DNA from 4 places in the Aeromonas sp. Marseille-Q7275 genome. Region 2 is predicted to be linked to each of the others. Evidence: riboswitches for the same ligand, from Rfam matches in the RefSeq annotation. Region 2 holds a riboswitch; each other region holds the start of a gene.
The links. Region 2 has a riboswitch for cyclic di-GMP ahead of ACWPWQ_RS17020 (glycosyl hydrolase family 18 protein). Riboswitches for the same ligand answer to the same signal wherever they lie in the genome.
Positions count from the first base shown of each region.

Region 1: another riboswitch for cyclic di-GMP. It lies ahead of ACWPWQ_RS00020 (PKD domain-containing protein); the one in region 2 lies ahead of ACWPWQ_RS17020 (glycosyl hydrolase family 18 protein).
Region 3: another riboswitch for cyclic di-GMP. It lies ahead of ACWPWQ_RS00015 (glycosyl hydrolase family 18 protein); the one in region 2 lies ahead of ACWPWQ_RS17020 (glycosyl hydrolase family 18 protein).
Region 4: another riboswitch for cyclic di-GMP. It lies ahead of gbpA (N-acetylglucosamine-binding protein GbpA); the one in region 2 lies ahead of ACWPWQ_RS17020 (glycosyl hydrolase family 18 protein).

Region 1 is NZ_CBCPLW010000001.1:7,080-15,168, reverse strand. It holds gene crp (cAMP-activated global transcriptional regulator CRP) at 1-242, shown strand, start outside; gene ACWPWQ_RS00030 (putative RNA methyltransferase) at 365-1,165, shown strand; gene ACWPWQ_RS00025 (M66 family metalloprotease) at 1,255-3,621, opposite strand; gene ACWPWQ_RS00020 (PKD domain-containing protein) at 3,810-6,488, opposite strand; cyclic di-GMP riboswitch class I at 6,865-6,950, opposite strand; gene ACWPWQ_RS00015 (glycosyl hydrolase family 18 protein) at 7,279-8,089, opposite strand, start outside.
Region 2 is NZ_CBCPLW010000020.1:5,458-13,546, forward strand. It holds gene ACWPWQ_RS17000 (MotA/TolQ/ExbB proton channel family protein) at 1-223, shown strand, start outside; gene ACWPWQ_RS17005 (ExbD/TolR family protein) at 291-698, shown strand; gene ACWPWQ_RS17010 (energy transducer TonB) at 715-1,350, shown strand; gene ACWPWQ_RS17015 (tetratricopeptide repeat protein) at 1,362-2,597, shown strand; gene ACWPWQ_RS17020 (glycosyl hydrolase family 18 protein) at 2,938-5,973, opposite strand; cyclic di-GMP riboswitch class I at 6,087-6,170, opposite strand; gene ACWPWQ_RS17025 (ExeM/NucH family extracellular endonuclease) at 6,465-8,089, shown strand, end outside.
Region 3 is NZ_CBCPLW010000001.1:551-6,894, forward strand. It holds gene ACWPWQ_RS00005 (3-phenylpropionate MFS transporter) at 1-786, shown strand, start outside; gene ACWPWQ_RS00010 (hybrid sensor histidine kinase/response regulator) at 869-4,342, shown strand; cyclic di-GMP riboswitch class I at 4,545-4,631, shown strand; gene ACWPWQ_RS00015 (glycosyl hydrolase family 18 protein) at 4,743-6,344, shown strand, end outside.
Region 4 is NZ_CBCPLW010000024.1:59,015-67,103, forward strand. It holds gene ACWPWQ_RS18660 (M3 family metallopeptidase) at 1-1,592, opposite strand, end outside; gene ACWPWQ_RS18665 (methyl-accepting chemotaxis protein) at 1,886-3,571, shown strand; cyclic di-GMP riboswitch class I at 3,834-3,919, shown strand; gene gbpA (N-acetylglucosamine-binding protein GbpA) at 3,985-5,409, shown strand; gene ACWPWQ_RS18675 (cytochrome b) at 5,510-6,040, shown strand; gene cbl (HTH-type transcriptional regulator Cbl) at 6,127-7,074, opposite strand; gene ACWPWQ_RS18685 (sulfate/molybdate ABC transporter ATP-binding protein) at 7,191-8,089, opposite strand, start outside.

The DNA.
Region 1 (8,089 bases), on a different contig from region 2:
AGGTCGGCAACCTCGCCTTCCTGGACGTGACCGGCCGGATTGCCCAGACCCTGCTGAACCTGGCCAAGCAGCCGGACGCCATGACCCATCCGGATGGCATGCAGATCAAGATCACCCGCCAGGAGATAGGCCAGATCGTCGGCTGCTCCCGCGAAACCGTCGGCCGCATCCTCAAGATGCTGGAAGAGCAGGAGCTCATCTCGGCCCACGGCAAGACCATAGTGGTGTTTGGCACCCGCTGACCGGGTTCCCCGACGGCTCAGCACAGGGCCGTTGGATAAAAAAGGCTGCCACGGCAGCCTTTTCTGATCTCCTCCCCTATAATCCCGCACGCCCTTCCCCGGCCTCAACCAAGCGAGTGTGTATGCATCTTCAATGTCCCCTGTGCCGCAGCCCCCTGCATCTTCATGAAGCCTCCCGCGGGGTCTATTGCGACAACAAGCACCATTTCGATCCGGCCCCGGAAGGTTATCTGGATCTCATCCCGGGCAAGAAGGATCCCAAGGACAGCGACAGCCGGGCCCTGCTGCGTGCCAAGCGCCGTTTCCTGGAGCAGGGACACCAGCTGCCCCTGGTGGAGGCCATGGCGGCCCTGCTGGCGCCACTCGGCGAGCGCGAGCTGATCCACCTCGGCTGTGGTGAGGGGTACTACTGCCGCGCCCTGGCAGAGCGCCTGCCGGGCTGGCAATTTGGCGGCTTCGATCTGGCCAAGAACGCCATCTTCGCCGCCAACAAGGCACAACCCGACGGCCATTTCGTCATCGCCGATCCGGCCAAGGCACCGCTGCTGGCCGGCTCCGCCCAGGTACTGCTGGTCAACGACCTCAAGATCAAGACAGAGCTGCTGGTCAGCCTGCTGACCCCGAGCGGCTACCTGCTCCACCTGCAACCCGGCCCGCGCCACCAGTGGCAGTTGAGGATCAGCCTCAACCCGGTGAGCATGGAGCACCCCCTCAGCTGGCCAGCACTGGCCGGGCTAGTCCCCGTTGAGCGGCAACGCTGCCAGTTCTCCATGACCATGGATCAGGCTCTGCGCGCCCATGTGCTGGAAACCAGTCGCCTCGGCTGGCGTGCTGGCGGTGAGCAGCGTCACGCCTTCACCCACCAGGGGCCTGACGAGCTTGAACAGGATCTGCTGTTGAGCCTGTGGCAAAAACCCCTCTGATTTCCATGAAAAAAAGGCCCATACGGGCCTTTTTTTGCTTCTTCGCCAATGGCGATGTGCTCTCCCCCGGCAATGAAGGCGCAACCCCCTTACTCGAGCGGGCGCCCGTTGACGGTGAAGGAGAGATCCACTGCCGGCGCCGAGATGGCCCTCTGAACCTGGGTCCCGGCGGCGCAGATCACGGCGGCGCCCCGTGGCTCGCTGGCCGTGGGCACATTGACATGGAACTTGTTCATCACGCCGGCATTGAGCCGGTGATTGGCCAGCCGGAAGTGCAGCAAGCCCTCCCGGGTCTCCACCTGCAGCTGGCAATCCCCCGCCCCGATCCGCTCGCCGTCATCCTCATAGCCGAAGCCGTAAGCGCCGTGCAGGGCCGGATAGAGGTAGCTCGGCAACAGCCCGCGAGGATCGTAATAGCCCACCAGGGTCGTCACCGGCACCCCGAATGCCTGCGGCTTGCGTGCCACCCGAGTATCCACCACAGGCCCTTCGTGCCAGCGGCTGCCGTCCGAGGTGTAGCTCTTCTTGAAACCACGGGAGACGGTGATCTGCTGGCCGTTGATGAAGAGGATGCTGTTGTAGCCGGCGCCGTGCTCCACGGTCAGGATGCGCCCCGCATTCCCGGCGGCGGCAGGGGGCGCCTGGATGTTGCGCGTCCAGTTGCCGTCCCACATGGCTACCTTGACCAGATCATACTCCGCCAGCAGGGCCGCCAGCGTCGCCTCGCCCAGATCCTTGATGGGCGCATTTATCTGCTCCAGCTGCTCCACCCTGTGCTGGTAGGGCACCATGGTGGCGGTGGCGGCATCCCACTTGCTGAATCCGGTCGGGGAAGCGGCATCGAACACCGCCTTGCTCTCGAGGAAGCGCTGGATGATGGCGGCCGAGTTCGGGGTGTAGAGGGTGAAGCGGTTGAAGCCGGAGAAGGGCGAGCCGCCCGCCATGGCATCGAAACCGAACGGGTGGCCCTCGAAAGGCGGCTGGCACTGGCTGTCGAGACAGGCACTCTGGCCGCTGCGGCTGACGCCGAAGTTGGGAATGAAGCGATTGCGATCCCCGTCCCAGCCCCAGCTCGAATTGACCGCCTCGGCGCTGCGGTGCACCGAGCCCTGGAAGCCGCCGACATAGTGGCCGAGACCATAGTTGTGGCCCACCTCGTGGCTGAACTCGTTGCCAAGGGAGCTATCGAGGGTGACTATGCCGCCCCCGCCCGACCCGCCGTGCACCTGGATGCCGTTGGCGTACTTGCCACGGCTGTTATGGGCCGCCAGCTGGGCCACCACATAGGGATGGCTGCTCTCCCCCTCGCCGGCCGTGCTGTTGATGCCGTAGTTCGCATTGTCTATCCCGTGGGAGATCAGCTCCTTGCCGATGCGCTGGCGCATGGTGCCCTCGTGCCAGCCCCCCTGACCGGGATCGAAGTCGGTGAGCAGGGTGCCGTTTGGCAGCATCACCTCCGGCAGCGACAGGGGAGCATACTGGCTGACGATCAGCCGGCTGGTCGGCACCGTCTGGAAGTACTCGCGATGGGCTTCGGGATCCCTGGCGAAGGCAAACTGATCCCGGGGGGTGGTCAGCATGCCAAGGTCTATGGTGTGGATGAGCAGCTCGCTCGGGGCACCGATGGCGAGATCCGTGAGCTCGCCGCCGAGGCTTCCCTGATTGAACTGCAGACTCAGGCCTGGCCGGATCCACTCCGCCGGCAGCACCACGCTCCAGGCGTCGGTCGCATAGCGGATACCGTTGTTCTCGAGCTCCCCGTCACGGATCCACTGACCCCCGACGAACTTGAACTGCAGGGTCTGACCGCGGGAGAGCGTCACCTGGCGGCCGCTGTAGCGCACCGTCGAGTTGTAACCGGCATTGGAACTCGCACGCACCATCTTGCCTTCCAGGGCGATCCCCTCCGGCATATAAATATCCCTGACCCATCGGCCATCGGCGGTCTTCACCTCCACCAGGGCATGCTGTCCCAGGCGATCCCGCAGCAAGCTCGCCGTGGCATCATCCAGCCGGGCCAGCTCGGCACTGCTGCTGATGACATTGGTGGTTCCCGCCGCCGGGGTGAAGTCGACCCCCTCTTCCGGCGAACCATCGAGGTAATAGGCCGTCTTCGGCAGCTGCTCGGGCGGGTTGAGGCCGAGCGTCCCTAGGGTCTGCCCAGCGCCATCTCGCGCCGTCACCGTCATGGGCACGCCGGCCTCGGCTTGCAGCAGCCTGACCAGCAGCAGGCTCTTGCGCAAGGCGGTCAGCCTGGGCTGGCTGTCCCCTTCGGCGACATGGGCCGGTAAGATCTGGCTCTGGGCGAATTGAACCTGCGCCGCCAGGGATCCTTGCAGATCGTTGGTCGGTGGTTGGGTATTGAAGGGCAAGGAGGTGGGAGCCTGAACGGCAGCCAACAGGGGGCCGCTCGCCAGAGCGGCCATGATGAGGCTGGCTAACTGTGTTTTTGTCATTGTTATGGTTCTCGTTGTGGTGGGCATGTCCACATGCCCTGTTGCAGGAATCAATACAAAATGGGCGTCGGGGGCCAGGTCCTACCACCCGACCTGAGCCTCGGTTCTGGTTGCCGCGCAGCGGCATCACCGCAGGCTGAAACAGGAGTGGAAAAAGGAGTGGGGCCCCGGGGCCCCCTTCCTGATGGTCATAGGTTGCAGCTGGCGGCACCCTGATCCAGCCAGACATCGTGCTTGCCGGGCTCGTTGCCCTTGGTCCAGTAGCGGGCCTGCCACTTGCGTCCCTTGTGGTTGGCAAGCTCACCGGCGCTGTAGGCCACGGCGGCATGCCAGCCGAGCTGCACCTGGCTCACCAGCTTCCACTGATCCGCCGTCTGGCTCGGCTCGTTGCCCTGAGTCCAGTACCTGGCCTGCCAGACCAGCTGGTGGTGGCTCACTTTGGTATCGGTGTTGTAGACGGTGCTGGCGCTCCAGGCTGGCCAGTAGGCCGCGTCCGGATCGGTGGCACTGCATTCACCGCCGCTTGCCGGGGTGACGGTGAGCCGGGTCTGGCCCTGGGCATCCTGGGCGCCATCGGTCACGGTGACAGTCAGATCGTAATCCGTGCTGGCCACCACGTTCGGGCCTGTCACCACCAGGGTCTTGCTGCTCTGGCCGCTGGCGGTCAGACCGGCCGGTACCGTCCACTGGTAGCTGAGCGCATCCCCATCGGGGTCGGTGGCGCTGGCGGTGAAGCTCACCTGCATGCCCGACTGCACCGAGGCGGGAGCCAGCGCGGTCAGCACGGGTGGCTGGTTGGGCGGTGGTGCCTGATGGGTCACCACCACGCGGTCCACGCCCGCCAGTCCCTGCTCATCGGTGACGGTCAGCTCGAACGTCAGCTGGGTATCCTGGGCGACAGTGCCCAGACTCAGCCTGGCTCGTGCCTGCTCCGCATCCCTCAGGGAGGCCTGCGGACCGCCGACCTGGCGCCATTGATAGCGCAGGGCACCGTTCTCCGGATCCCGGGAGGCGGCACCGTCGAGCACCAGCTCGGCCGGGCCCGTGGTACGCATATCGCCACCGGCGTTGGCCAGGGGGGGCTGGTTGGTAGCTGGCGGAGGCGACTCAGGCTCACCACTCGCCTCGCTGACCCCCGCATCACCGGCCGCTATTCTGGCCTCAAGGGTCTGGTGCATGGTGCGCCACTGGGGGGCGAAGAAGACCCCTTCCTTGCGGCCGACATACATGAGGTTGCCGCTGCCGTTGGTGTCTGTGTTACTCATGTGCCACAGACCCAGGTTGTGGCCCAGCTCATGTGCCAGGGTCATCGCCTGGCCAAACTCGGTGGCGTTGCCAGGGCAGGCCGCGCGGTGTCCTTCGCGGGGCGGTGCGTCCAGTGCCCCGATGCCGGTGGAAGAGCCGCCGCCCGAGCCGGAGCAAGCCCGCGCTGGATCCTTGTAGGCGCGGAGTACATAGAGGTTGGAGAAAACCTGTTCCCGATCCGGGATCCAACCCTCATCGAAGGGGGCCTCCCGCTCAGCGCGATCCGCCTCGTAGGACTCGCCATCGCCATCCTTGTCCCACTCGTGCACCAACACCCCGTTGTCCACCCACTTCAGGCTGAGGTTGTAGGGGGCGTAGCGGCGGGCTATCTCGTTCTGGATCAGGGCACCGTCATCCCACAGGTGAGTCTTGGTCTCGCCGGGGAAGGCGATGTAGCTGTAGGAGAGGCTCAGCTCCTTGGGCACAGTGACTATCAGGCGAACGAGATCCACCAGCTCGCCGCCGGCGCGGATCTCCAGGTTGGTCTCCCCCTGGGCGAGGCCGGAGAGCACCAACCGATCCTGACCTTGCGCCGGTAATACCTGGAGGGTCGCCAATACCGGGTCGGCGATGGCATAACTGAGCGTCTCGCCACCGGCCAGCTTACGGACATGGAGCACCTCCTCGCCCCCTGCGCTGCTCAGCAGCTTCTCCTTGAGCGGGCGGCTCAGGCCGGGATCGTAGGCCAGCTTGTTAGCGGGGTCCGGCAGTACCTGGGCATAGGGATAGAGTGACTGGCGCTGTTCTCCCTCGGCTACCAGCCAGAGCTGGCCTGCCTCGTTCTTGCGAAACCCTTGTTGGTCGGCCCCTGCCAGATAGCTGAGAGTGAAGCTGTAGTCCCGTGCCTTCTTGATGGTGACTGGGGTGGCTGGGATCATGCGACCACCGCTGAAAGTGGCGGCGCCGTCATAGACGACTGTCTCATCCTCATTGTCGATCACCAGAATGGCGAACTGGCGGTTGTTGCCGCCCCAGTGACCCTCTTGCAGCCGGAAGGCGGTGAGAGTGAGCTCGTCGCCAATGAGAGGCAACTCCCCGGCCTCGACACGAAAGTCGCGGCTCAGGGAGCCGCCGATGGGCAGGTAGAGGTTGGTCTGGACGACGGTGCCCTCATCCCATAGCTCGCCAAAAGGGATGGCCCGCGCCGGGATCCCCTCGGCCGGATCGTAGACTGTCACCGGCAGCGAGAAGGTGACGGTGCTGCCGCCCCAGCCCTTGAAGCCATCCACGTCAGGCAGGCCATCGTCCTTGACCTGGTACTGGGCCACATAGCTGCCCGGTACCTGGGTATTGACCCCGCTCACCTGAGTGAGGCGGGCTGTGATGTCCCCATCCTCCACGTCCCAGGCCGTCAGCAAGGGGGCAAAGGTCGCGCCGAGCGGCAACTGCTGGGCAAAGTTGTTGACCATGCCCTCCTGACTGTAAATCCTGGGCTCACTGTTGTCCTTGCGAAACTCCCCGGTGGTACTGCTCTGCTGGGCCAGCGCCTGCGGCACCGCCCCTGCGGCCAGCAGGGCGAGCATGCCCCCCTGCATCGCCAGATTTACCTTGTTTTTTTTCATCTGCATTCCGTGATGTCCCTATTTTTGGCGCCTGCGTCGGTGGCAGGGGCGTCGTTGTTGTTGCCTTGACATGAGCACAGGGTTCGACCCCCTTCTCCTGCCGCCACTGACGGCGATCACCCTGAGCGGCAGGGCGTGAGCGGGCGGGCTGAGCCCGGTGATGGCGAAGCGGGTTTCACCCCAGCCGAGGCGGGGTGTGCCTGGCGCGGCGACATGAAGGGGGAAGGCAAGCAGGGAGCCAACCAGACAGGTCGGCAGTAAGAAGGGGTGGACTTTGCATGGCGAATAATCCTTTTTCGTTATTAGTCAATACGATAAGGACGACGTAACCAGCAGATGGTGCAAGATCTCCCCTTGGCAGAGGATCGAAACGACCTGTGGCGGCCCCGCTGTCCTAGATCATGGATCCTTAGACCGGAAGCTTTGCGTCCCGGCCTTTCAACCGGTTTGCCCTTATACACAAATTAATCAGTAGTGCGCCGCGATTATTCTCCATAGCCGCAGTCACTGCAAATGGCAGAGCGGGATCCTGACTGGGTGTTCTATCAGGAAATGCCCCCGAAGGCAGGGTTAAGCTCGGCGTGAGAGCGGATGTCAACCATCCAACTCACTCCATTGAAAGCGTTTTCAAGGTGAAAATATTTTTTCAACTTTGGGTGAAATGATTAATTCCCTAGCAAAGACTGACGCCGATGGCCATGGCTGGCGGTTTATCCGCCCCAGGCCGAGGTCAGCCCGCGAAACGCCACAGGAAAAAGGAGTGGGGCCAAGACCCCACTCCTTATGATCATCAGTTGCAGCTGGCAGCCCCCTGATCCACCCAGACGGCAGCCTTGCCGGGCTCATCGCCCTTGGTCCAGTACTGGGCCTTCCACTTGCGACCGTTGTGGTTGGTGAGATCACCGGCGTTGTAGGCCACAGCGGCATTCCAGCCGAGCTGCACCTGGCTCACCAGTTTCCACTGATCGGCGCTCTGGCTTGGCTCGTTGCCCTGGGTCCAGTACTTGGCCTGCCACACCAGCTGGTTGTGGCTCACCTTGGTATCGGCGTTGTAGACGGTGCTGGCGTTCCAGGCTGGCCAGTTGGCCGCATCCGGATCGGTTGCCTCACAGCCGCCACCTGTACTGGCTGGCTTGACGGTCAGGCGGGTGCTGGCACTGGCATCGAGCGCCCCGTCGGTCACCACCAGGCTCAGATCATAGAGAGTGTCGCTGGTGACGCTCGGGCCCGTGACCACCAGGGTCGCGCTGTCCTGGCCGGTGGCGGTGAGCCCCGCTGGCACTGTCCACTGGTAGCTCAGGGCATCACCGTTCGGATCGGACGCCGTGGCCTTGATGGTCACCTGCTTGCCGGAGTCGACGGTGGCACTGGTCGGTACGCTGACCACGGGGGGCAGGTTCGGCTGCGGCGCCTTGTTGGTCACCACCACCTGATCCTTGGCCGAGAGCCCCTGATCGTCGGTCACGGTCAGCTCGAACACCAGATTGATGTCGGTAGTGGCGGCGTCCAGCACCACCCGGGCCTTGGCCAGGGTGGCGTCCAGCAGGCTGGCCTGGGGCCCGGAGACCTGCTTCCAGCTGTAGGTCAGCGCACCGCTTTCC
Region 2 (8,089 bases):
GGGGCTGCTCGGCACAGTGGTGGGCATGGTGCAGGTGTTCGACACCCTGGCCATCACGGGCACGGGTTCCCCCAGGGCCATGGCCTCGGGGATCTCCAAGGCGACGGTACCGACCATGGCAGGCATGATTGCCGCCCTTTCCGGCCTGTTTTTTGTCAACCAGCTCGATCACAAGGCCAAGTTGGCGGTGCAGAAGCTGGAAGACAACCTGAAACACGGCTGATGCAGGATGCACATCCCCGGCAGGCCCAGGCCCGCCGGGGCACAGAACAAGCAAGGAGTTTTTTGCCATGAGAAAACGTCACAGCGACAGCGGTGCCGATGAGGCGGCCATCGATCTGACCCCCATGCTGGACATAGTGTTCATCATGCTGATCTTCTTCATCGTCACCACCTCGTTCGTCAAGGAGTCCGGCGTGGAGATCAACCGCCCGAGCGCCAGCACGGCCGAGACGGTGAAGAAGGGGAACATCATGGTCGCGGTCCGCGAGAACGGCCAGGTCTGGGTCGACAAACGGGTCGTCGAGGTGGGCGCCGTGCGTGCCAACATCGAGCGGCTGCGGGCGGAGAACCCGGAGAGCGCCGTGGTGATCCAGGCCGATACCGAGTCCCGTTCCGGGCTGGTGGTCCAGGTCATGGATCAGATCCGCATGGCCGGTGTCCAGAACATCTCCATCGCGGCGAGCAAGAGCAGCTGATGCCGGAGCGAGCACCATGAGATACCTGATAGCGATAGCTGTCTCCTGTGTGGTGGTGTTCTTCCTGTTTCTGGGAATGAACAAGCTCATCACACCGGATCACCGGGAGCTGACGGAGAGAGAAGACGTCACCATGACTGACTTCATTCGCCTCAAGCCCCAGGAGACCCTGCAAGAGAAACAACAGGAACTGCCCAAACCGCCGCCCCCGAACCGCCCGCCGCCCCCACCCGAGATGGAGGTGGCGAGCACGAACAGGCCCAAGATGGACAGTGCCCCCATGGACATGCCCAAGCTCGACATCCCGGTCAACATCGGCGGCGGCAACGCCCTGGGTGCCTACAGCACCGGCGGCGGTGGTGGCGGCATGGGCGGCAACAACGGCGCCATGCCCATGGCGACGTTCGAGCCCATGATGCCCCGCAAGGCGGCGCTGGCCGGTCTCGCCTCCGGCAAGGTACTGGTGGAGTTCACCGTCACCGAGCGCGGCACCGTCAGCAACATCCGGATCGTCAAGGAAGAGCCCCGCAGCTACGACCTCGGCAAGGAGGCGCGCAAGACCATTGCCAAGTGGACCTTCAAGCCGGCCATGGTGGACGGCAAGCCCCAGGCAAGCCGCATGCAGCAAGAGATCGAGTTCGCGGTCAACTAAGGAAGGTGGCGATGAAAAAGTTACATACCCTGATCCTCGCCCCGGTGGCCATGGCGGTACTGCTCAGTACCGCCGGCTGGGCCGCCGAGCAGCCCGCCCTGTCTGACCGCGCCTACCGCGCGGTCAACAAGGCCCAGGCGTTGATCACCGAGAAGAAATACGGCGAGGCCAATGCCAAGCTGCAGGAGGCGCTGTCCGGTGCAGGCGAGCGGGTCTACGACAAGGGGGTCATTTTGCAGACCCTGGGCTTCGTGGCCGCCCAGCAGGAAAAATACAGTCAGGCGACCAGATACTTCGCCGATGCCATCGCCACCGGCGGCCTGCCGCAGCCGGTGGCCCAGCAGGTGCGCTACAACCTGGCCCAGCTCTATATGGCGGAGGGGAACTTCAAGGGCTCCATCAGCACCATGAAGGAGTGGTTTGCGAACCTTAGCAAGGACGAGAAGCCGACCCCGCACGCCTACATCACCCTGGCCAACGCCCATGTGCAGCTCAAGCAGTACCGGGAGGCCATACCGGCGGTGGATCAGGCGATCAAGCTCTCCGCGGGCAAGGCGCCGGAGTCCTGGTATCTGCTGAAGATGGCGGCCCACTACGAGCTGAAACAGTACAAGCCGGCCACCGAGGTGCTGACCGCCCTGGTGGACAAGTACCCGGAGAAGAAGAAGTACTGGACCCAGCTCTCGGCCATGCACATGCAGGCGGGCAACGATGCCAAGGCCCTGGCGGCGCTGGAAGGCGCCTACAACCTCGGCATGCTGACCGAGGCGGCCGAGTTGCAGCGGCTCGCCAACTACCTGGCCTTCGCCGGCATTCCCCACCGCGCCGCCCGCGTGATGGAGAAGGCGATGAAGGAGGGGACCATCGAGAGCAGCGCGGCCAACTACAAGACGCTCGCCAACTACTGGCATCAGGCCAAGGAGCTGGATCCTGCCATCGACACCCTGGCCAAGTCCTATCAGCTGGCCCCCAGTGCCGAGCTGCAGCTGAAGATGGCGCGCATGATGATCCAGAGCAAACGCTACAAGGATCTGGTCGCCCTGGCCGCCAAGCCCGCCGCCAATGCCAGCGGCGAGCAGCGGGCGGATCTGAAGTTCCTGACCGGGGTCGCCTACTTCGAGCAGCAGAAACCCAAGGAGGCGCTGAGCGCCTTCACCCAGGCCGCCCAGAATGGCAACGTCAGTGGTCGCGCCTCCCCCTGGATCAGCTTCCTGAAGGAGCAACAGGGCGGCGCCGTCACTCAATAAACCGGCACGCCATGGGCAGGCATCCGTCCATGGCGACTGCCCATCCACAAGGGGGTCAGCCCCGCAGCTTGCCTGGTGGCAATTGGCCGCTCTTCGGAGCGGTCTTTTTTATGGTCCCCTCCCCCGATTGTCACGAGCTCCCTTCCTTGTATAAGGCGCAAAAAAATCCGGAGCCTGGGCTCCGGATTGGGTCATTGGGTTGACGCGGGGTTAACCCCTCAACCGATTATCTGTCGCTGCATACCAGCTTCAGCAACCGGGACAACTCAGTAGTTGCACACCAGCTTCCAGCCGCCATCGCCCGCTCTGAGCTCGCTGCTGGTACTGCAACCGGGACAACTCAATAGTTGCACACCAGCTTCCAGCTGCCGTCACCCGCCTTGGGCTCGCTGCTGGTCCACCAGTTGGCCTGCCACACCGCCTTGCCGTTGGTCATGCGGTCGTTGCCATTGGCGTGATCCCCGCGCGGCCAGGTCGGATAGGCATTGTAGTCCGCCGGGTTGACGTTCTGGCTGGTGCAGCTGGTGCCACCGCTGCCGCCGTCACCGCCACTGCTGCCCAGTACCGCCTCGGCCAGGGCCGGGAAGTCGGACTTCAGGCCTATGGTCTGGCTGCCGGCAATCAGGCGCATGCCGCTCGGCACGCCGGCGGCCGGCAGGTAGTAGGTCATGGCCACTTCCACCTCGGTGCCCGGCGCCCAGGCCTTCCAGGCCGGCAGCGTCAGGGCCACCTTGTGGAAGTCCTTCTCATTGGCGATGCCGTCGGAGTTCTGGTTGCCGCCGCTCTCCACCACTTTCAGCCCCATGCCGCTCTGGTCGGTGATGGTGTCCGAGGTGGAGGTGGGCATCAGGAACTCGATGCGAGTGCCGCCCGGTATGGTCTGGGTCGACTTGTTAGTGAGCTTGAGGGTCGGGTTGATCGGGTAGTTGGAGTCCCCTTCCTTGAAGCCGGAGAGGCTCACGCCGATGTCGAGCTGGGCGGCCGGGGCCGGCAGATCGTTCTGCTTCAGGGCCGCCTTGTCGGCCTTGCTGAACTTCTCGTAGGCGAGGCTGGTGAGGGTACTGCCCATCACGTACTCGTTCTTCGCGGCGTCGAAGTCATAGTCTCCCGCCATCTCCCAGAACATGACGCCCCCCAGGCCGCGCTTGACTATGTAGTCGAGCTTGTGACCCATGGACTCTTCATCTTCGGTGGAGAGGAACACCTTCTTCTGCTCGTTCCACAGCCAGGGCGCATGGGCCTTGTCGTCGTAGTAACGCACATACTGGCCTTGCATCACGTGGGCCGGGTTGTTGGGATCCAGACCCCAGGCCTGGCCGTAGCTCGGCAGTGTGGTGATGCCGAGGCTGGCCGCGTGCTCCAGGTTCTTGGCATGCCACATGGGCACGGCGCCACCGCCTATCTCCTTGCCGTTCTTGTCCAGATCATGCCAGATGTTGTCGATACCGACCGCCCCGTTGCCGCAGGGGATGGTGCTGCCACCAGTGCCCGGCTGGCAATCGCTCTGGCTCGGCAGCGCCGCCTTGCCCCCCAGGCCGTGGGTGCCACCGGTGACCCCCTGCCAGCCACGGGTGTAGTAAGGCACCCCTATGTTGATCTTGCCCGCCGCCAGGGCGCCGCGGAAGTAGTGGGCCGCCCAGGCGGAGTTGAGATAGCCGATGCCGCCAAACTGGACCTGGGTGTAGACACCCCACTGGGACAGCTCGGGATCCGCCTTGTTGTCGAACAGGGCGGCGTTGTGGCCGACGAAGTGGTTCCAGGCACCGTGGAAGTCATAGGTCATCAGGTTGACGTAGTCGAGGTACTGGGTGACCTGGAAGTTTTCCATGCCGCGCAGCAGGTAGGCCGAGGCCGGCGAGGCTATGGTCAGCATGTACTTGCGACCGTCCTCGGTCCCGGCGCTGTCGAGCTTGTTGCGCAGGGTCTTCATCAGCACTTCATAGTTCGCAAACAGCTTGCCGCGACACTGGTTGGAGAGCGGGAAGTCGTTGGGGTTGCCCGCATCCTTCATGGAGGTGGGGTACTCGTAGTCGATGTCCACCCCATCGAAGCCGTACTGGCGGATGAAGCCCACCGCCGAGTCGGCGAAGGCGTTGATGCCGGCGGTGTTGACCGAGCAGTCGCCCTTGGTGGTGGCGGCGTAGAAGCCGCGGGTATCGGCCCAGCCCCCCACGGAGATGAGGGTCTTCACGTCCGGGTACTGCTTCTTGTACTTCGACAGCAGGTTGAAGTGGCCCTGATAGGCGAACTCGGGATCCATCTCGGCGCCCGGCACTCCGTTCCAGGTCAGCTTGGTGGCGGCGTCATCCACCTTGATGGTGTGGCTCTGCTCGTCCACCGCCGCGAAGGCGTAGTTGATGTGGGTGATCTTGTCCCAGGGGATGTCGCCCACCAGGTAGGCGGGCAGACCGTTCTTGCCGGTGCGCCAGGAGGTGAAGTAACCGATGACGCGGCGGCCATGGTCATCCCCCATGCACTCGCTGCCGTCGGCGCGGTAGATCTGGCGCACGTCGCAGGAGAGGTTGCCGCCGGTGGGGGGCAGCGCCGCCTCTTCCACCTGGACGTCCACCAGGGCCGACTCGCCGGAGAGATTTGCCTTGTCGGTCGCCACCAGCTTGAGGCCGGTCAGCCCCTTGTTCTGGGGCGTCCAGCTCAGTTGCCAGGGGGCGCTGCTATCCTCGCCCACCTTCTGGCCATTCACGAAGAGCTCGACCTTGGCGACGTCGTCATTGGCGTCGGTGACATTGCCGGTCACGGTGAGGGCGCGGCCCAGGGTCACCCTGGCCCCGGCGGCGGGGCTGGCGATGCTCACCTTGGGCGCCTCTGGCGCCACCACGGCGGCGACCTGGAAGCTCGAATCCGCCTCGCTCAGCACCTTGCCGTCTTTATCCAGCGCCCGTGCCTTGAGGGCGTGATTGCCCACACCGGCGGCAGACCAGCTGGCACTCCAGGGGGAAGCCGTGGCCGTGGCGACCAGGGTGCCGTCGATCAGGTATTCCACCCGGGCGAGCGCCGTGACCGGGCCGCTCAGGGTCACCGCCAGGGCCAGGCTGGCCCCTTCGCTGACGCTGCTACCCACGGCGGGGGAGCCGATGGCGACCACCAGGGCCGGCGGCGGCACCTCGCCGCCATACAGCTTCCAGGCATCGGCCCAGACGGCGCCGACACCGGGTTCGTAGTGGTAAGGCGACGCGCCGCACCAGCCGGAGTAAGGGAATTCCTTGCATTCATAGAGGGCGCCTGCGTTGCTGACGATGTCGCCAGCCTTGTAGGCGGTGCCGGCCTGATAGGCGGGATAGGCGGCCTGCGCCCAGGCAGGGACGGCCGCAAGGGCAACCAGCATGGCGAGCCTGCAGGGCCTCAAGATCTGTTGCATATTGTTATCATCCTTGTTTTGTCTTGGCTTTTAAGACCGGGAAAAGCGCAATCGCAACAGGGAACAAGGGAGCGACAACAGGCCATGGACGGGCCACAAACCCTCAAGTCACCCTGGGTAACCCCGCTGTCTGGCCCGCTTGGGGCAGATCGGAGGCTTTGCGTCCCGGCATCACTGCCGGTTTGCCCTTTGCCTGGGTTCCGTGAGGAACGGCTCGAGTATAGGAAGCAAGTGGCAACCGCTCAATCTTTATTCTCTAAGGAAAATATGTGAATGCCGGCCGACTCACACTTCCCCTCAATCGGCCAACTAACCATTAAGTCATTAATATCAATCTGTTAGCCACGTCAAAAAAACGGACTCAGCCTCTTTTGTCTCCCCATAATGTGCGTTGCCTCACTGGTCAGAGCTGCCAGAAATGTGACAATGCGCGCCCTTGGCCAAAGCGCCAAGGCTATGGAAACACTGGCAAAAATAAAAAAGGAATACCCATGAAAGGAAGACCTACCCTGCTGTCCCTGGCCGTGGGGCTCGCCCTCGCGTCCCCGTCTCTCCATGCCGCCGGCTTCAGCTGCCCGGCCGACAGCGCCCTCACCCCCATCCCCGCTATCCAGGGCAGCGGCGACAAGAGCCCCCTCGTCCCGGGCGATCTGTTTGAAAGCCCCGGGACTGTCAAGGTCAAGGCCCTGGTCTCCGCCCTCGGCGAGAGCCTGAACAGAGGCTTCTACCTGCAGGATCTGCAGGGGGACGGCAACCCCGAGACGTCGGACGGCATCTTCGTCTACCTCAACGACAAGCAGTTCGCCAGCAAGTACCCGGACATCCAGCCGGGGGCCCTGGTCTGTCTGGAGGCCAGGGTCGAGGAGTTCTACGGCCACACCCAGCTCAAGCCACTGGTTGACGGCAGCACGCCGCGCCTGGCGGTGCTGGCCCAGGGCGCAGCCCCGGCCGCCACGGCGCTGCGGGTACTGGAAGGGGAGACCCTGGCCCGGGCCCTGGAGCGTCACGAGGGGATGCGGGTGCGCCTCGATGAGGGCAGCGAGCTCAAGATAAGCCGCAACTTCAGCTACGACTACGCCGCCAGGCGCAACAACCTGGTGCTCGCCCACGGCGCCCCGCTGATGAAGCCGACCCAGCTCCATGTGGCAGGCAGCCCAGAAGCCGTGGCGCTGGCCGAGGCCAACGCCGGCAACCGCGTCTTCCTCGAGTCGGACTTCAAGGCCGCCAACGGCAAGCTCCCCTGGCTGCCGGCCTGGGAGCCGGAGCAGGGCTATCTGCGCATCGGCGATGCCCCGGTCAACCTGGAGGCCATGGTGGGCTACAGCTATGACGAGTACCGCCTGATCGTGCCCAAGGATCAGCGCATCACCGCGGGGGATCTGCTGCGCACCGACGAGAACGATCGCCAGGGTGCTCCGGCCCGCGCTCATGGCAGCGACCTGCGGATCGGCAGCTTCAACGTGCTCAACTACTTCACCAGCCACTCCAGCGTGGGGGGCGCCCTCAACGTGCTCTGCGCGGATCAGGCGGATGCGGACAGCGCCAAGGGCTGCAACCGCGGCGCCAAGAGCCTGGAGGAGTTCCAGTTGCAGCGCGCCAAGATAGTCAACGCCATCGCCGAGATGGACGCCGATCTGCTCGGCCTGATGGAGATGGAGAACAACGGCTTCGACGAGCACGCCGCCCTCCACGATCTGGTGGAGAGCCTCAACGCCCGCCAGAAAGAGGCGAACAAGCACTACGCCTTCGTCACCCTGCCCAAGGCCCTGCTCACCGAGGAGCGCTTCTTCGGCGGCGACGCCATCATGGTGGCCATGATCTATCGCCCCGCCCTGCTCGCTCCGAGCGGGGATGCCGAGGTTATCCGCCTGCCTGAGCAGCGCTACACCGCGGGTGGCGTCGCCAAAAGCGCCGGTCAGCGGGACTCCCTGGTGCAGCGCTTCACCGTGGCGGGCAGCGACGCCCCCCTGACCCTGGTGGTCAACCACCTGAAATCCAAGGGTTCGGGCTGCTATGAGAACGGGGATGGCAAGACGGAGCCTGCGGATCTGCAGGGCAAGTGCACCGAGTTTCGGGTGAGCGCCGCCAGGGTGCTGGGAGAGGCGGTGAGCAAGAT
Region 3 (6,344 bases), on a different contig from region 2:
GTGGTGCAGACGCACCTCGACTATGGCAAGGTGAGGCTGTGCGGCTCCTTCGCCTTTATCGCCGCCTCCACCCTGGTGGGGGCCCTGGTGAGCAACTTCGGCAGCGACTGGGTGCTGCACACCATGGTGGCGGGACTGCTGGCCATGCTGGCGCTGAGCGCGCTGCCGCTGCGGCCGCAGCCCCAGGAGCTCAAGGGGGAGCGGGCCCGGGCCTCCCTGCTCGTCACCCTCAAGTCAGCGCCGGTGCGCCGCTTCCTGCTCATCACTGCCCTGTTGCAGGGCAGCCATGCCGCCTACTACGGCTTCAGCGCCATGTACTGGAAGGGGGCGGGCTACAGCGGCACCCTGATCGGCTACCTGTGGGCCCTGGGGGTGGTGGCTGAGATCGCCATGTTTGCCGCGGACAAGCGCTTCTTCCACCGCTTCGGGGCCCAGACCCTGTTTCTGGTGGGGGCCGTCGGCTGCGTGGTGCGCTGGGTGCTGCTCGGCGCCTCTACCGAGCTGGCGGTGCTGGTGCTGGGTCAGCTGCTGCACGGGGTCACCTTCTGCATCAGCCACCTCGGCGCCGTGCGCTTCATGACCCGCCAGCTGCCCGCCGAGCAGCAGATCCCCACCCAGGCGCTCTATGCGGCGCTCGGCCTCGGCATGACGGTGGCGGCCCTGATGGCGATCTGCGGTGTGCTGTTCGAGCCGCTCGGTGGAGGCATCTTCTTCATCATGGTGCTGGTGGTGCTGCCGGTCTTCGTGCTGCGGCTGCGCGGGGAGCATGAGGGCGCCGCCGCCTGAGCGGGCACACTCAATGACGGTTGCCCGTCGGCACGCTGAGCCGGCGCGGTGCTCAACACATCTGAACAAGGGAAGAATGTAGATGCACCAAGGATGGCTGCTGATCGGGTTGTCGCTCGCCTATCTGGGCTTGCTGTTCCTCATCGCCTATGTGGCGGACAAGAGCAAGCGCCGTCGGCTCAAGGGCCAGCCCCTGCTCTACAGCCTGTCGCTCGCCGTCTATTGCACCTCCTGGACCTTCTTCGGCACAGTGGGGCAGGCGAGCGAATCCCCCTGGTCGCCTGTGCCCATCTATCTTGGCCCCATGCTGGTGTTCCTGTTTGGCTGGCGCCTGCTGGCCCGCCTCATCCTGGTGGCCAAGCGCGAGCACATCACCTCCATCGCCGACTTCATCGCCGCCCGCTATGGCAAGTCCCAGCGCCTGGCCATGGTGATCAGCCTGATCGCCGTCATGGGGATACTTCCCTACCTGGTGCTGCAGCTCAAGGCCATCGTCACCGGGCTGGATCTGCTGATGGCCAACTCGGTGCCGGCGGGGCCCACGGGCAACACGGCCGAGCTGGCCCTCGGCGTCGCCCTGTTGCTGGCCCTGTTCAGCATACTGTTCGGCACCCGCAACCTGGACGCCACCGAGCACCATCGCGGCATGGTGGTCGCCATCGCCTTCGAGTCCGTGGTCAAGCTGCTCGCCTTCATGGCGGTGGGGAGCTTCGCGCTCTGGCTCATCATCGCCAGGCCGAGCGAGGCCCGCACCCTGGTGGCCGGGGACTTTCTCGATGCGGTGGTGGCGGTGTCGCCGGGCAGCCTGCTGGAGCTCGCCATCTATACCCTGGTGGCCATGTGCGCCGTCATCTGCCTGCCGCGCCAGTTCCACGTGACTGTGGTGGAGAACAACCAGGGCCAGGATCTGCACTGGGCGCGCTGGCTGTTCCCGCTCTACCTGTTCCTGATGGGGCTCTTCATCTGGCCGCTGGCGCTGGCGGGCAAGCAGTGGGTGGGGGCCGACATGGCCTCGGACACCTATGTCATCAGCCTGCCCATGTCGCTGGGCTTCGACGGCATGGCGATGCTGGCGTTTCTCGGCGGCACCTCGGCGGCCACCGGCATGGTGATCGTCTGCACCATAGCCCTGGCCATCATGGTCAGCAACGATCTGGTGCTGCCGGTGCTGCTGCGCCGCTTCTGGCAGCAGGGGCGGGATGAGCGGCTGATGCGGCTGCTGCTGCAGGTGCGCCGGGGCGCCATACTGCTGATCCTGCTGGCGGCCTGGGTGCTCTATCTCTGGCTCGGGGATCTCACCAGCCTGTCGCGCATCGGCTATCTGTCATTCGGCGCCGTGGCCCAGTTCGCCCCGGCCCTGCTGCTCGGCCTCTACTGGCGGCACGGCAATCGCAAGGGGGTCTATCTCGGGCTCGCCCTCGGGGTCAGCCTCTGGTTCGTGACCCTGCTGGCCGAGAGCGGCCTGCTGGCGGGCTCGCCCCTGGAGGCGCTGCTGGCCCCCCCCGACTGGCCCGCCTTTCGCGAGCTGAGCCTGGGGGCCTGGTGCATCTTCCTGAGCCTGTTGCTCAACCTGCTCGGCTACGTGGCGGGCTCCCTGCTGTCGCGGGCGGCGGTGAGCGAGCGGCTGCAGGCCGCCAACTTCGTCGGCAAGCCGAGCCGGGATACCACGGCGCTCTACCAGGCGCGGGTCTCGGTCAAGGAGCTGGAGATGCTGGCGGCCCGCTTCGTCGGCTCGAGCCGGGTCAAGCGCGCCTTCGGCCGCTTCGCCGGCGAGCGCGGCGGTACCCTGGCGCCCCAGATGCAGGCGTCGGCCGACCTGATTGCCCACACCGAGCGGCTGCTGGCGGGGGTGTTTGGCACCTCCTCCGCCCGGCTGGTGCTGGCCTCTGCCCTGCAGGGGCGCAACATGCAGCTCGAGGAGATAGCCACCATAGTGGACGAGGCCTCGGACGTGTTCCGCTTCAACCGCGGCCTGCTGCAGGGGGCCATAGAGCACATGGGGCAGGGGATCTCTGTGGTGGACAGGGAGCTCAAGCTGGTGGCCTGGAACCGGCGCTACATCGAGCTGTTCCACTATCCGCACGGGCTCATCCAGGTGGGGCGCTCCATCGAGGAGATCATCCGCTACAACGCCGGGCAGGGGCTCTGCGGCCCGGGGGAGATCGAGGCCCAGGTGGCGCGCCGGGTCGCCTTCATGAAGCGGGGCAGCCCCCATGTCTCGGCGCGGGAGCGACCGGACGGCCGGGTGATCGAGATGCAGGGCAATCCCATGCCGGCGGGGGGCTTCGTGATGACCTTCACCGACATCACCCCCTTCCGGGCGGCGGAGCGGGTGCTGCGGGAAGCGAACGAGCACCTGGAGGCGAGGGTGGCCGAGCGTACCCATGAACTCTCCGAGCTCAACCGCCAGCTGCTGCTGGTGAACCAGCAGGTGGAGCGGGCGAACCACTCCAAGAGCCGCTTCCTGGCGGCGGTGAGCCACGATCTGACCCAGCCGCTGAACGCGGCCAAGCTGTTTACCTCCTCCCTGCTGGAGATGCTGCCGCAGGGAGGAGAGCAGGCGGCGGAGCAGGTCCGCATCGCCCGCCACATCGACGATGCCCTGGGGGCGACCGAGGATCTCATCACGGATCTGCTGGACATCTCGCGCCTCGAGGCGGGCAAGTTCAAGGCGAAGAAGCTCGATTTCGCCCTGAGCGACGTGCTGGGCAACCTCAAGGCGGAGTTCGGGGTGCTGGCCCAGGCGGGGGAGATCCAGTTCTCCGTGGTGGAGAGCCGACTCGCGGTCTACAGCGACGTGCGCCTGCTGCGCCGGGTGTTGCAGAACTTCCTCACCAATGCGTTCCGTTACAACCCAGGGGGCCGGGTGCTGCTCGGCTGCCGCCGCCTGGGGGACAAGGTGCGCATCGAGGTGTGGGACAATGGCCCCGGCATTCCGCTGGACAAGCAGGAGGCGATCTTCGACGAGTTCTCCCGCCTCGATCACTCCCGCACCGCCAGGGAGCAGGGACTTGGCCTCGGGCTCGCCATCGCCCGCGGCATCTCCCAGGTGCTGGGACATCAGCTCTCCCTGCGCAGCTGGCCCGGGGCGGGGTCTGTGTTTTCCATCACCCTCAACCTCGCGACCCGGCCGGTGACGCCGAGCCAGCTGGCGGCCCCCGTGGTGCGGGACAGCCAGCTCGAAGGGATCCGGGTGCTCTGCATCGACAACGAGGAGGACATCCTCATCGCCATGGCCTCCCTGCTGGGACGCTGGGGCTGCGAGGTGCGCTGCGCCCAGAGCCTGGAGCAGGCAGAGGAGATCATAGGGGCCGGTTTCCTGCCCCGGCTGGTGCTCTCCGACTATCACCTGGATGACGGCAAGACGGGGCTGCAGGCGCTGCACATGATCCGGCTGGCCCATGGCAACGACATAGGTGGCATCATCATCAGCGCGGATCGCAAGAGCGAGCTGCAGACCCAGATCCGCGAGCACGGCTTTGGCTACGTCAGCAAGCCGGTCAAACCCCTCAAGCTGCGGGCGCTGATGAACAGCCTGCTGCTGCCAATACAGTGACAGCCTTCACACAATCAAGCATTGTTTGGCAAGTTCGGGAACTGTCATCAGGCGCCAGCATCACCGATGTTGGCGCCAGCTTGCCGGCATGTTCGCGAACAATCTGGAAAATGAGTCCTATTCGCTGTCATTTTTACTAGGTAGCGCCTCCTCCGACTCCCTCCTATAGTCATTCGGCGATTATTTTTGTCGCAAATCAAGTTGTGCAAAAAGGCAAACCGGACGAAAGTCCGGGACGCAAAGCCTCCGGTCTAAGGGTCAAAGCACCTAGGATAGCGGGGTCACCACAGGTTGTATCGTCCATGGGCCAAGCCATGGTGGCGATGATGTCTGCGTTACCTGGCAGGTTGCGTTGCCTTTTTCGTTGTTAATTCCAATAACGAAATAAGGAAGTTCAAATATGTTAAGTCCAAAACTTTCCCTGCTGGCGCTCCTGGTCGGGGGATTCTGTGCTACCTCCGCCTTCGCCGCTGCCCCGGGCAAACCCACCATAGGCTCGGGCCCCACCAAGTTCGCCATCGTCGAAGTCAATCAATCCGCCTCGGCCTACACCCAGCTGGTGACAGTCCACAAGGATGGCGCCCCGGTCAGCGTGACCTGGAACCTCTGGTCCGGTGACGTCGGCCAGACCGCCAAGGTGCTGCTCGATGGCCAGGAGGTGTGGTCAGGCCCCGCTTCCGCCGCGGGCACCGCCAACTTCAAGGTGACCAAGGGGGGCCGCTACCAGATGCAGGTGGCCCTGTGCAACGCCGACGGCTGCACCCTCTCCGACAAGAAGGAGCTGATGGTCGCCGATACCGACGGCAGCCACCTGGCGCCGCTCAATGCGCCTCTCAAGGAGAACAACAAGCCCTACGCCAACAAGTCCGGCAAGGTGGTGGGGGCCTACTACGTGGAGTGGGGGGTCTATGGCCGCAAGTTCACCGTGGACAAGATCCCGGCCCAGAACCTGACTCATATCCTCTACGGCTTCACCCCCATCTGCGGCGGCAACGGCATCAACGACAGCCTCAAAGAGATCTCAGGCAGCTTCGAGGCGCTGCAGCGCTCCTGTGCCGGTCGTGAGGACTTCAAGGTCTCCATCCACGATCCCTGGGCGGCGATCCAGATGTCCCAGGGCAACCTCAGTGCCTGGGATGAACCCTACAAGGGCAACTTCGGCAACCTGATGGCCCTCAAGCAGGCCCACCCTGACCTCAAGATCCTGCCGTCGGTCGGGGGCTGGACCCTCTCCGACCCCTTCTACTTCCTGGGGGACAAGAGCAAGCGCGACACCTTCGTCGCCTCGGTCAAGGAGTTCCTGCAGACCTGGAAATTCTTCGACGGGGTGGACATCGACTGGGAGTTCCCGGGTGGCCAGGGTGCCAACCCCAGCCTGGGCGGTCCGAACGATGGTGCCACCTATGTGGTGCTGATGCAGGAGCTGCGCGCCATGCTCGACGAGCTGGAAGCCGAGACCGGCCGCCAGTATGAGCTCACCTCGGCCATCAGCGCCGGCGGTGACAAGATTGCCAAGGTCGATTATCAGGCTGCCCAGCAGTACATGGACCACATCTTCCTGATGAGCTACGACTTCAGCGGCGCCTTCGACCTGCAGAATCTGGCCCACCAGACCAACCTCTTTGCCTCCAGCTGGGATCCGGCCACCAAGTACACCACCGACAAGGGCGTCAAGGCGCTGCTGGGTCAGGGGGTGACACCGGGCAAGATAGTGGTGGGGGCGGCCATGTATGGTCGTGGCTGGACCGGGGTGAAGAACTACCAGGCCGGCAATCCCTTCACCGGCACCGCGACCGGGCCGGTCAGCGGCACCTGGGAAAACGGCGTGGTGGATTATCGCGACATCGTCAACAACCGCATGGGTGCAGGCTGGGAGCAGGGCTATGACGAGTCGGCCGAGGCCCCCTATGTGTTCAAGGCCAGCAGCGGCGATCTCATCAGCTTCGACAACGACCGCTCGGTCAAGGCCAAGGGGCAGTACGTGCTGGCGAACCAGCTCGGC
Region 4 (8,089 bases), on a different contig from region 2:
CCAGTGAGGCTCCTGAGCGTCTCATCGTGGGTCATGCCGTTGCCCGGCCCCCAGTAGTGGGCGGCCAGATCCGGCCCGATGCGCGGGTTGTCGGTGAGGTAGCCGTCGCGCCCCAGGAAGTAGGCACGGGTCTGCTCCACCGCCATCAGCGCCAGCAGGTAGCCGTGATAGGCGCAGGCCGACTCCTGATTCAGCAGGTGCGGAATGGCCAGCAGCGGGCGCGGGCTCTCCACCCCCAGGATCTGGCGCTCCCAGCGACGGGCCAGCGCCAGCACCGCCTCGGGAGTGCGCTCGCTCTCTGCCATGGCGTAGAGATCCCGCTCGAAGTAGGCCACCAGCGCAATCTGGCGCTCGTTGAAGGCCCGAAACGGCTGGCGCGCCTCTATCATCCCCTTGATGAGATCGTCGGGAATCGCCTCCCCCGCCGCGTTCCTGGCATAGCCCTTGAGCCAGTCGGCGTCGTCCAGCAGGCTGTCGCAGAACATGGACTGGGTCTCGGCATAGGCCATGGAGGTGGGCGGAAACTCCTGGGAGAAGCAGGGGGCGTTGCCGGTGACGTTGGCAAAGTGCGCCGCATGGCCCCCCTCGTGGAACAGGGTGTTGAGGCCGCTCCAGCCGCTGCCCACCTGGGCCGGATCCGCCAGGCTGGTGAAGTTGACCACCGCCGGGACCCACTCCCCCTCCTGCCAGAAGCTCGGCACCGGGCCATGACAGAAGCCGTTCTCGTATTTTCCCTCCCGGGTCAGCAGATCCAGGGTCAGGGTGGCGCCGCGATACTGGATGCCGAGGCGGCGGAAGCTCTGGACCCAATCCTTCAGCGCCCGGGAGAAGGGCACATAGGGGTCGAGCTGGCGGGTCACGTCGCCGCTCACGCTGTAGCGCAGGTTGTGGGGCAGCAGGGCCGCCTCCCCCTTGGCGGATTTCAGCTCCGCCAGGCTCTGGTGCACCCGCTGCTCGGTGCGGGCGATGAAGTCGTCGAGCACGGCGAACAGCTGCTCCGGGCTCATCTGCTCGTTCTTGTGCACCTTGTAGTCGAAGTAGTCCCGATAGCCCATGGCCCGGGCGAAGCGGTTGCGCAGGGCCACCACCTCGAGAAAGCCGTTGCCGACCACCCACTGCTCCAGGGTATGGAACATGGCGAGCGCACTCTGGCGCACCGCCTCGTCGCTACTGGCGGCCAGCGCCGTGCTGGCGGCGGGCAGGCTGCCGGCCACTTGTTGGCCCTGCTCGTCCAGCAGGGTGAGCTTGAGCCCCTTGCGGCGGGCGAACAGATCCGCCTCGGCGGCCACCAGCTCGTCCATCAGGGCGGCGGCGGCCGGATCTTCGATGACGTTGCATTCGAAGAAGGCTATCCAGCCTCCCAGACCGCGCTTGAGCTCTTCTTCCTCGGCCTGGGCCAGCATCTCCCGCAGCACCAGCAGACGAGCAGGATCGGCGCAGAACGCCTTGTAGGCCTGCTCGGCGGCGGTGAAGCCGGCCTGATCGTCGCTGATGCCCATGTAGGTGGACCAGAACAGATCCTCCTTGCGCCTGTGTACTCGCAGGTAGTCGGCGTTGAGCTGGTTCAAGTAATTCCTGGCAATGGAACTCATAAATTCCCTCTTGTTATGGGGCGGCCACGGGGGCGCCCACTCCTTTTTGGTGAAATGCCAACTCATTCACACTTCCTGCAAATAGAGCCGGCAAATGGTGCGCCGGGATGCGCCAGACCACGCTACCAAAAGCGAGGGTTTCTGTCTGCTGGCTATACTGGTTGCCAACACACTCAATTGGCAATCAACCATCACAACCTCTTGAAAGTTAAATAAATGTTAAACGCAAAACAATCAAGGCCAGCCAGCTGACTGGCCCTCACCAGATCCGCACGGGAAAGAAGGAAAAGACTATGTTCAAGCTCGGTGATATCGCCGTGAGTCGCAAACTGATGCTGCTGCTCTCGGTGGCGCTGGTCGGCTTCATCGCACTGCTGCTCATCTCCGCCAGTGCCCTGCATCGCAACCTGATGAGTGAGCGGGAAGCCAGATTGCAGGCGGTGCTGGATCTCGCCATGAGCCGGATCCAGACCCTGGCCGCCACCCTGCCCGCCCCAGAGGCCCAGGCACAAGCCAAGGCCATGCTCGACAGCATGCGCTTCGATGGGGACAACTATCTGTTCGTGCTGGACGAGGATCGCCACGTGGTGGTGCACCCTGCCAAGCCCGAGCTGGTCGGCCAGCAGATGGGCGGAACGCCCGCCGAATCCCACTGGCAGCGCATGGTGGATCTCGGCAAGGGCGGCCATCAGGGCCGCCTGGAGTACCAGTGGCTCTCCCCCTCCGGTGAGGCGGCCCAGAAGATGTCCCTGGTGGCCGGCTACCAGCCCTGGGGCTGGATCCTGGGATCGGGCGTGCTGCTGCAGGACATTGAGGCCACCATCTGGTCCCAGTATGAGCTGATGGGAGGGGCCACCCTGCTGGTGATCCTGCTGATGGGGTGGCTTGGAGTGGCCATCAGCCGATCCATCGTCAGGCCGCTCGCCGAGATCAAGGGGGCCATGGCCCAGGTGGCGGCCGGGGATCTGGTGGTGAGCATCCCGGTGCATGGCAAGGATGAGCTGGGGGCCGTCGCCACCAGCACCAATCAGGGGCTGGACGCCATTCGCCGCGCCCTGCTGGAAGCCAGCCAGGGAGCCCGCAACGTGGCGGATGCCGCCCTGCGCATCGCCGCCTCCGCCGAGCAGACCAACCAGGCGGTCAACAGCCAGCGGGATCAGCTGGCCCAGCTCGCCACCGCCATGAACGAGATGAGCGCCACCATCTCGGATGTGGCGGGCCACGCCGAGAATACGGCCCGCGACACCCGGGACGCCACCAGCGAGGCCGGGCTCGGCAACGAAGACGTCCACGCCAGCGTGCACGGCATCCAGGCGCTCGCCACCGAGGTGGAGCAGGCTACCCATCAGGTCAATCGACTCAAGGAGGGGGTGATGCAGATAGGGGAGGTGACCGCCGTCATCAGCGCCATCTCGGATCAGACCAATCTGCTGGCCCTCAACGCCGCCATAGAGGCGGCCCGGGCCGGCGAGCAGGGTCGCGGCTTCGCCGTGGTGGCCGACGAGGTGCGCCAGCTGGCCAGCCGCACCCGCCACTCCACCGAGGAGATCCAGAGCACCATCACCCAGTTGCAGCAGCGGGCGGTGACCGCCGCCAGCGCCATGGATGCCAGCCGCAAGCTGGCGGAGAGCAGCGTCGGCCAGTCCGAGAAGGCGGGGCAGGATCTCTCCCTCATCGTCAACCACATCCAGCACGTGAGCGACATGGCGACCCAGATCGCCACGGCGGCGGAGCAGCAGAGCATGGTGGCGGAAGACATGAACCGCAACGTCAACGGCATCAACGACTCGGCGCTCGAGATGTCCCAGGCCGCCTCCCAGCTGGCCCAGGAGAGCGAGCTGCTGGCCGGACTGTCGCGCAGCCTGGACGAGCGGCTGGCGGTGTTCAGGCTCGGCAATGGCCTCCCCCGGGATCTGGCGCCCGGTCAGGCCCTGCGCCCCTCGTCCACCCGCCGCACAGACCAGTACCCGCACCACTGACCGTCTGACACAGTCCCATCCCCTGCCGGCCTCGCCGGCAGGGGATTTTTTCATTGATGAAAAATGTCGCGATTTTGCATCTTTTGACAGAGCTGGCGAAGCAAAACCCAACTTGATGAATTAAATATAATTTTAAAAACAGAGTGTTAAGTGTTTGCTCTACTCCGATGAGGTCAAGCTGTAAAGATTTACACTTAATAATTTAATCAAAAGAAGCCATCATGGTGGCGCCGTCCTCAAGGGCGGCACCCTGACCCTTTATGTAGTCATTTGGCAAACTGGTTGAAAGGCCAGGACGCAAAGCCTCCGGTCTAAAGACATGTCGTCCAGGATAGCGGGGTTGCCACACCCAGGTGTGTCACGGGGAATTCCCCTGCCAACTTGACTGCCCACATCACCGAACAGAGGAATGTATGGCAGCAAAAATTCAACTCAATCATGTGGCCGCGGCGCTGGCGCTGCTGGCCAGCGGCGGCGTGCTCGCCCACGGTTACATCAGCCAGCCGGAAGGGCGCAACTATCTGTGCAAGACCGGCGGCAACAGCCAGTGTGGCGCCATTCAATGGGAGCCCCAGAGCCTGGAGGCGCCGTCCGGCTTCCCCGATGGCGGCCCCGCCGACGGCCAGATCGCCTCGGCCGGGCATCCGCAATTCGGTGAACTCGATGTCCAGACCAGCGATCGCTGGACCAAGCGCCAGGTGCAGGCCGGGCCCTTCGCCATCGGCTGGACCTTCACCGCCAACCACGTGACCCGCAACTGGCGCTACTACCTCACCAAGCAGGAGTGGAACCCGAACCAGCCCCTGACCAGGGACTCCTTCGATCTCAATCCGTTCTGCGTCATCGACGGGGGCATGGTGCAACCGCCCAAGCAGGTCACCCATCAGTGCACCCTGCCGGCGCGCACCGGCTACCAGGTCATCCTCGGGGTCTGGGAGGTGGGCGATACAGCCAACAGCTTCTACAACCTCATCGACGCCCAGTTCGATGGCGGCACCCAGCCGCCGCTGACCTGGAGCCAGGGCGGGACCATCTACCCCTCCACCGATCTGGTGGTCGGCGACAAGGCCAAGACCCGGGTATTCGACGCCAACGGCGAGCGCACCGATCTGCAGACAGTGCTGACCATAGGCTCCGCCGAGCAGGGTCAGAAGAACAACTGGGCCCACGATCTGGCCGCCAGGATCAACGCCGAGCAGAGCCAGATCCGCGCAGGCCAGCAGGGCACCGATGGCCAGTTCAACCCGGTCTACGGCCAGAACCCCGTCTACCTGAAGGCGGGCAGCAACCTGCAGCGGGTCGAGGTCCAGCTCGAGCAGCAGCAACCCCCGGTGGGCAACAGCATCAGCGTAAGCGGACTGGAGAGCGAATACCTGCTCGACAACGGCAAGGTCACCCTCAACTTCACCGTCACGGCCGAGGGGGATCTCGCGGTCACCAACACCCTGTATGACCATGGCGGCGCCGCCAAGGGCCAGACCGGCGCCGACATCAAGGACAGCAGCCAGAGCTTCACCATGGCGGTCGGCGGTCTGAGCGCCGGCCACCACCAGCTGGTGATCGAGGGCAAGCCGAAGGCGGGCGGTGCCCCCCTGCAGCAGACCCTGGACCTGATGTTCAAGGATCCCGCCAGCGGCGGTGACTACCAGTACAGCTTCCCGGAGGGACTCAAATCCTATGCAGCAGGCACCAAGGTGCTGCAGCCGAAAGATGGCAAGATCTACCAGTGCAAACCCTACCCCTACAGCGGCTGGTGCACCATCTGGACCAGCACGGCGACCCAGTATGAGCCCGGCGTGGGCACCAACTGGCAGGATGCCTGGACCCTGGTGAACTGATCCCCCGCAAGCAGAAGAGGCCCGAGCGGCCTCTTTTTTGTGCCTGTCATCCGGGCTCACGGTGCCTCTCTGCACCCTAGGCCCCAGTCGGAAAAATCCCATGACGAAAGACTACTATGACCCCCTGAGCCGCCTGCTGCACTGGCTGATGGCCGCCGTCATCCTCTACGCCACCCTGGCGGGCTACCTGATGCACCTGGTGATCGACAGCCACCCCAGGCTGTTTCAGTTTCTGTCGGTGTTGAACATGTCGATGGCGACCCTGATCACCCCGCTCTTCCTGCTGCGCTGGGGCTGGCGGCACTGGCGCGCGCCCCTGCCCGAAGATCAGACCCAGCCTCACCATCCCGCCGCCAGGCTGGCGCACGCCCTGCTCTACGGCCTGATGTTTGTGGTGCTGCTGAGCGGCTTCCTGATGCTGGAGCAGGGCTACTCCCTGTTCTGGCTCTACCCGGTCGCCAACCCGATCGGCTCACCGGAGATCAACGCCTTCTTCTTTGGCGTCCATCGCCTCGGCTGCCTGGCGCTGGCTGCGCTGGTCCTGCTGCACGTGGCCGCCGCCCTCTACCATCACAGGATCAAGGGGGATCGCACCCTGTATCGCATGCTGGGTCCCCAGAGCGAGCGCTAACCAATGAGCGAGGCTCTCTGGCTGAAGCGTCGAATAAGCAAGCAGGGAGCCAAGGGCTCCCTGCTTTTTCAGACCATGCGCCCCATTCAGATCTGGTAGTCGAGCAGGGGCTCGTTGCTCATGGCCCTGGCCTGGATCTCCGCCAGCGCCAGCTCGGGGTTGCAGAGCTGGATGAACTGCCAGGTGAAGTTGTGCTGGAACTGCCCCTGCTTGAGGCCGATCCAGGCGGTGTGGGGCGCAAACAGCCGGCTGCCGTCGAGCTGCACCAGCCCCTTGTCCCGCTGGGGATCGAACGCCATGTCCGCCAGTATGCCCACCCCCATCTCCAGCTCGACATAGGTCTTGATGACGTCGGAGTCCTGGGCGGTCAGCAGGATCTGCGGATATATCCCCGCCTCGGCGAAGGCCTCATCCACCCGCACCCGCCCCGTCAGGCCCGCCTGATAGGTCACTATGGGCCAGTGGGCCAGGGCCGCCAGGGTGAGCTCCCGCTCGGCGGTGAGGGGGTGCTGCTCCGGCACCACTATGTTGTGGTGCCAGCGGTAGTAGGGAAACGCGACCACCCCTTCGCTCTTGTCGAGCTGCTCGCTGCTGATGCCGATGTCCACCTCGCCGGTCTGCACCAGCCGCACTATCTCCTCCGGGCTGCCCTGGCGCAGCTCCAGTTGCACCAGGGGGAACTGCTCGCGAAACGCCTTCACCACACGGGGCAGGGCATAGCGCGCCTGGGTGTGAGTGGTCGCTACCAGCAGCCGCCCCGAATCCCGGTTGGCGAAGGTGCTGGCCAGTTTGCGGATATTGTCGGCGTCCCCCAGGATGCGCTCGGCGATCACCAGCAGCTCCTTGCCCGGCTCCGTCATGCCGAGCAGCCGCTTGCCGTAACGGATGAAGAGCGCGAGCCCCAGCTCCTCCTCCAGCTCGCGGATATGGCGGCTGACCCCGGACTGGGAGGTAAAGAGGGCATTGGCCACCTCGGTCAGGTTGTAATCCCGCCGCGCCGCTTCCCGGATAATGCGTAATTGCTGAAAATTCACCTCATCGCCTCCTGCGCTGAGTGGCGGTGGATGCTGCCACCGTCCTCTTGTTATTGGATGGCCGGATCAGAGTCCGGCTGCAAGCCTGAAAAGAGTCTCGTCTTGGGCGCTCGCCCTCAAATCTGGTAGTCGGGATAGAGCTGCGCATGTCGGGCCACCAGACGCACCCCCTGGCCGGGGGCGAAGGCACGGGCGGCCTCCTTGCTCAGCTCGGCCTCGTAGTGAGCCCCCCTGGTCTCGCCATCCCCGCGCAACTCCACCCGGATCCGCGGCCCCATGGGCAGCAGACGGGTGATGGTGGCGCTGATGCCACCCGGTGCATCCGCCGGCAATATCTCCAGCTCGTGGGGGCGCACATAGGCGATGGCCGCACTGCCCTGTGCCAGCTGGGAGCTGATGGGGCCGCCCAGCTGCTGCTCACCTATGCCAAGCCCCTGCCCGGCCACCCGGCCGCGGAACAGGTTCACGCTGCCGAGGAAGCTGTGCACGAAGGCGGTGGCGGGCTGGTCATAGACCTCGGCCGGGGTGCCGATCTGCTCGACCCGGCCTGCGTTCATCAGCACCACCCTATCCGCCACCTCCAGCGCCTCCTCCTGATCGTGGGTCACGAACAGGCTGGTGACGTGCAGCTCGTCGTGCAGCTCCCGCAGCCAGCGGCGCAGCTCCTTGCGCACCTGAGCGTCGAGGGCGCCGAACGGTTCGTCCAGCAGTAGCACCTTGGGCTGCACCGCCAGGGCGCGCGCCAAGGCGACCCGCTGGCGCTGGCCACCGGAGAGCTGGGTCGGATAGCGCTCGGCCACGTGGCTGAGCTGCACCAGATCCAGCAGCTCCTTGACCCGGGCGCGGATGCTGGCTTCATTCGGCCGATCGGAACGCGGCTTGACCCGCAAGCCAAACGCCACGTTCTCGAACACCGTCATGTGCCTGAACAGGGCATAGTGCTGGAACACGAAGCCGACGTTGCGCTCGCGCACGTGGAGATCCGAGGCATCCTCGCCGCGGATGATGACGTTGC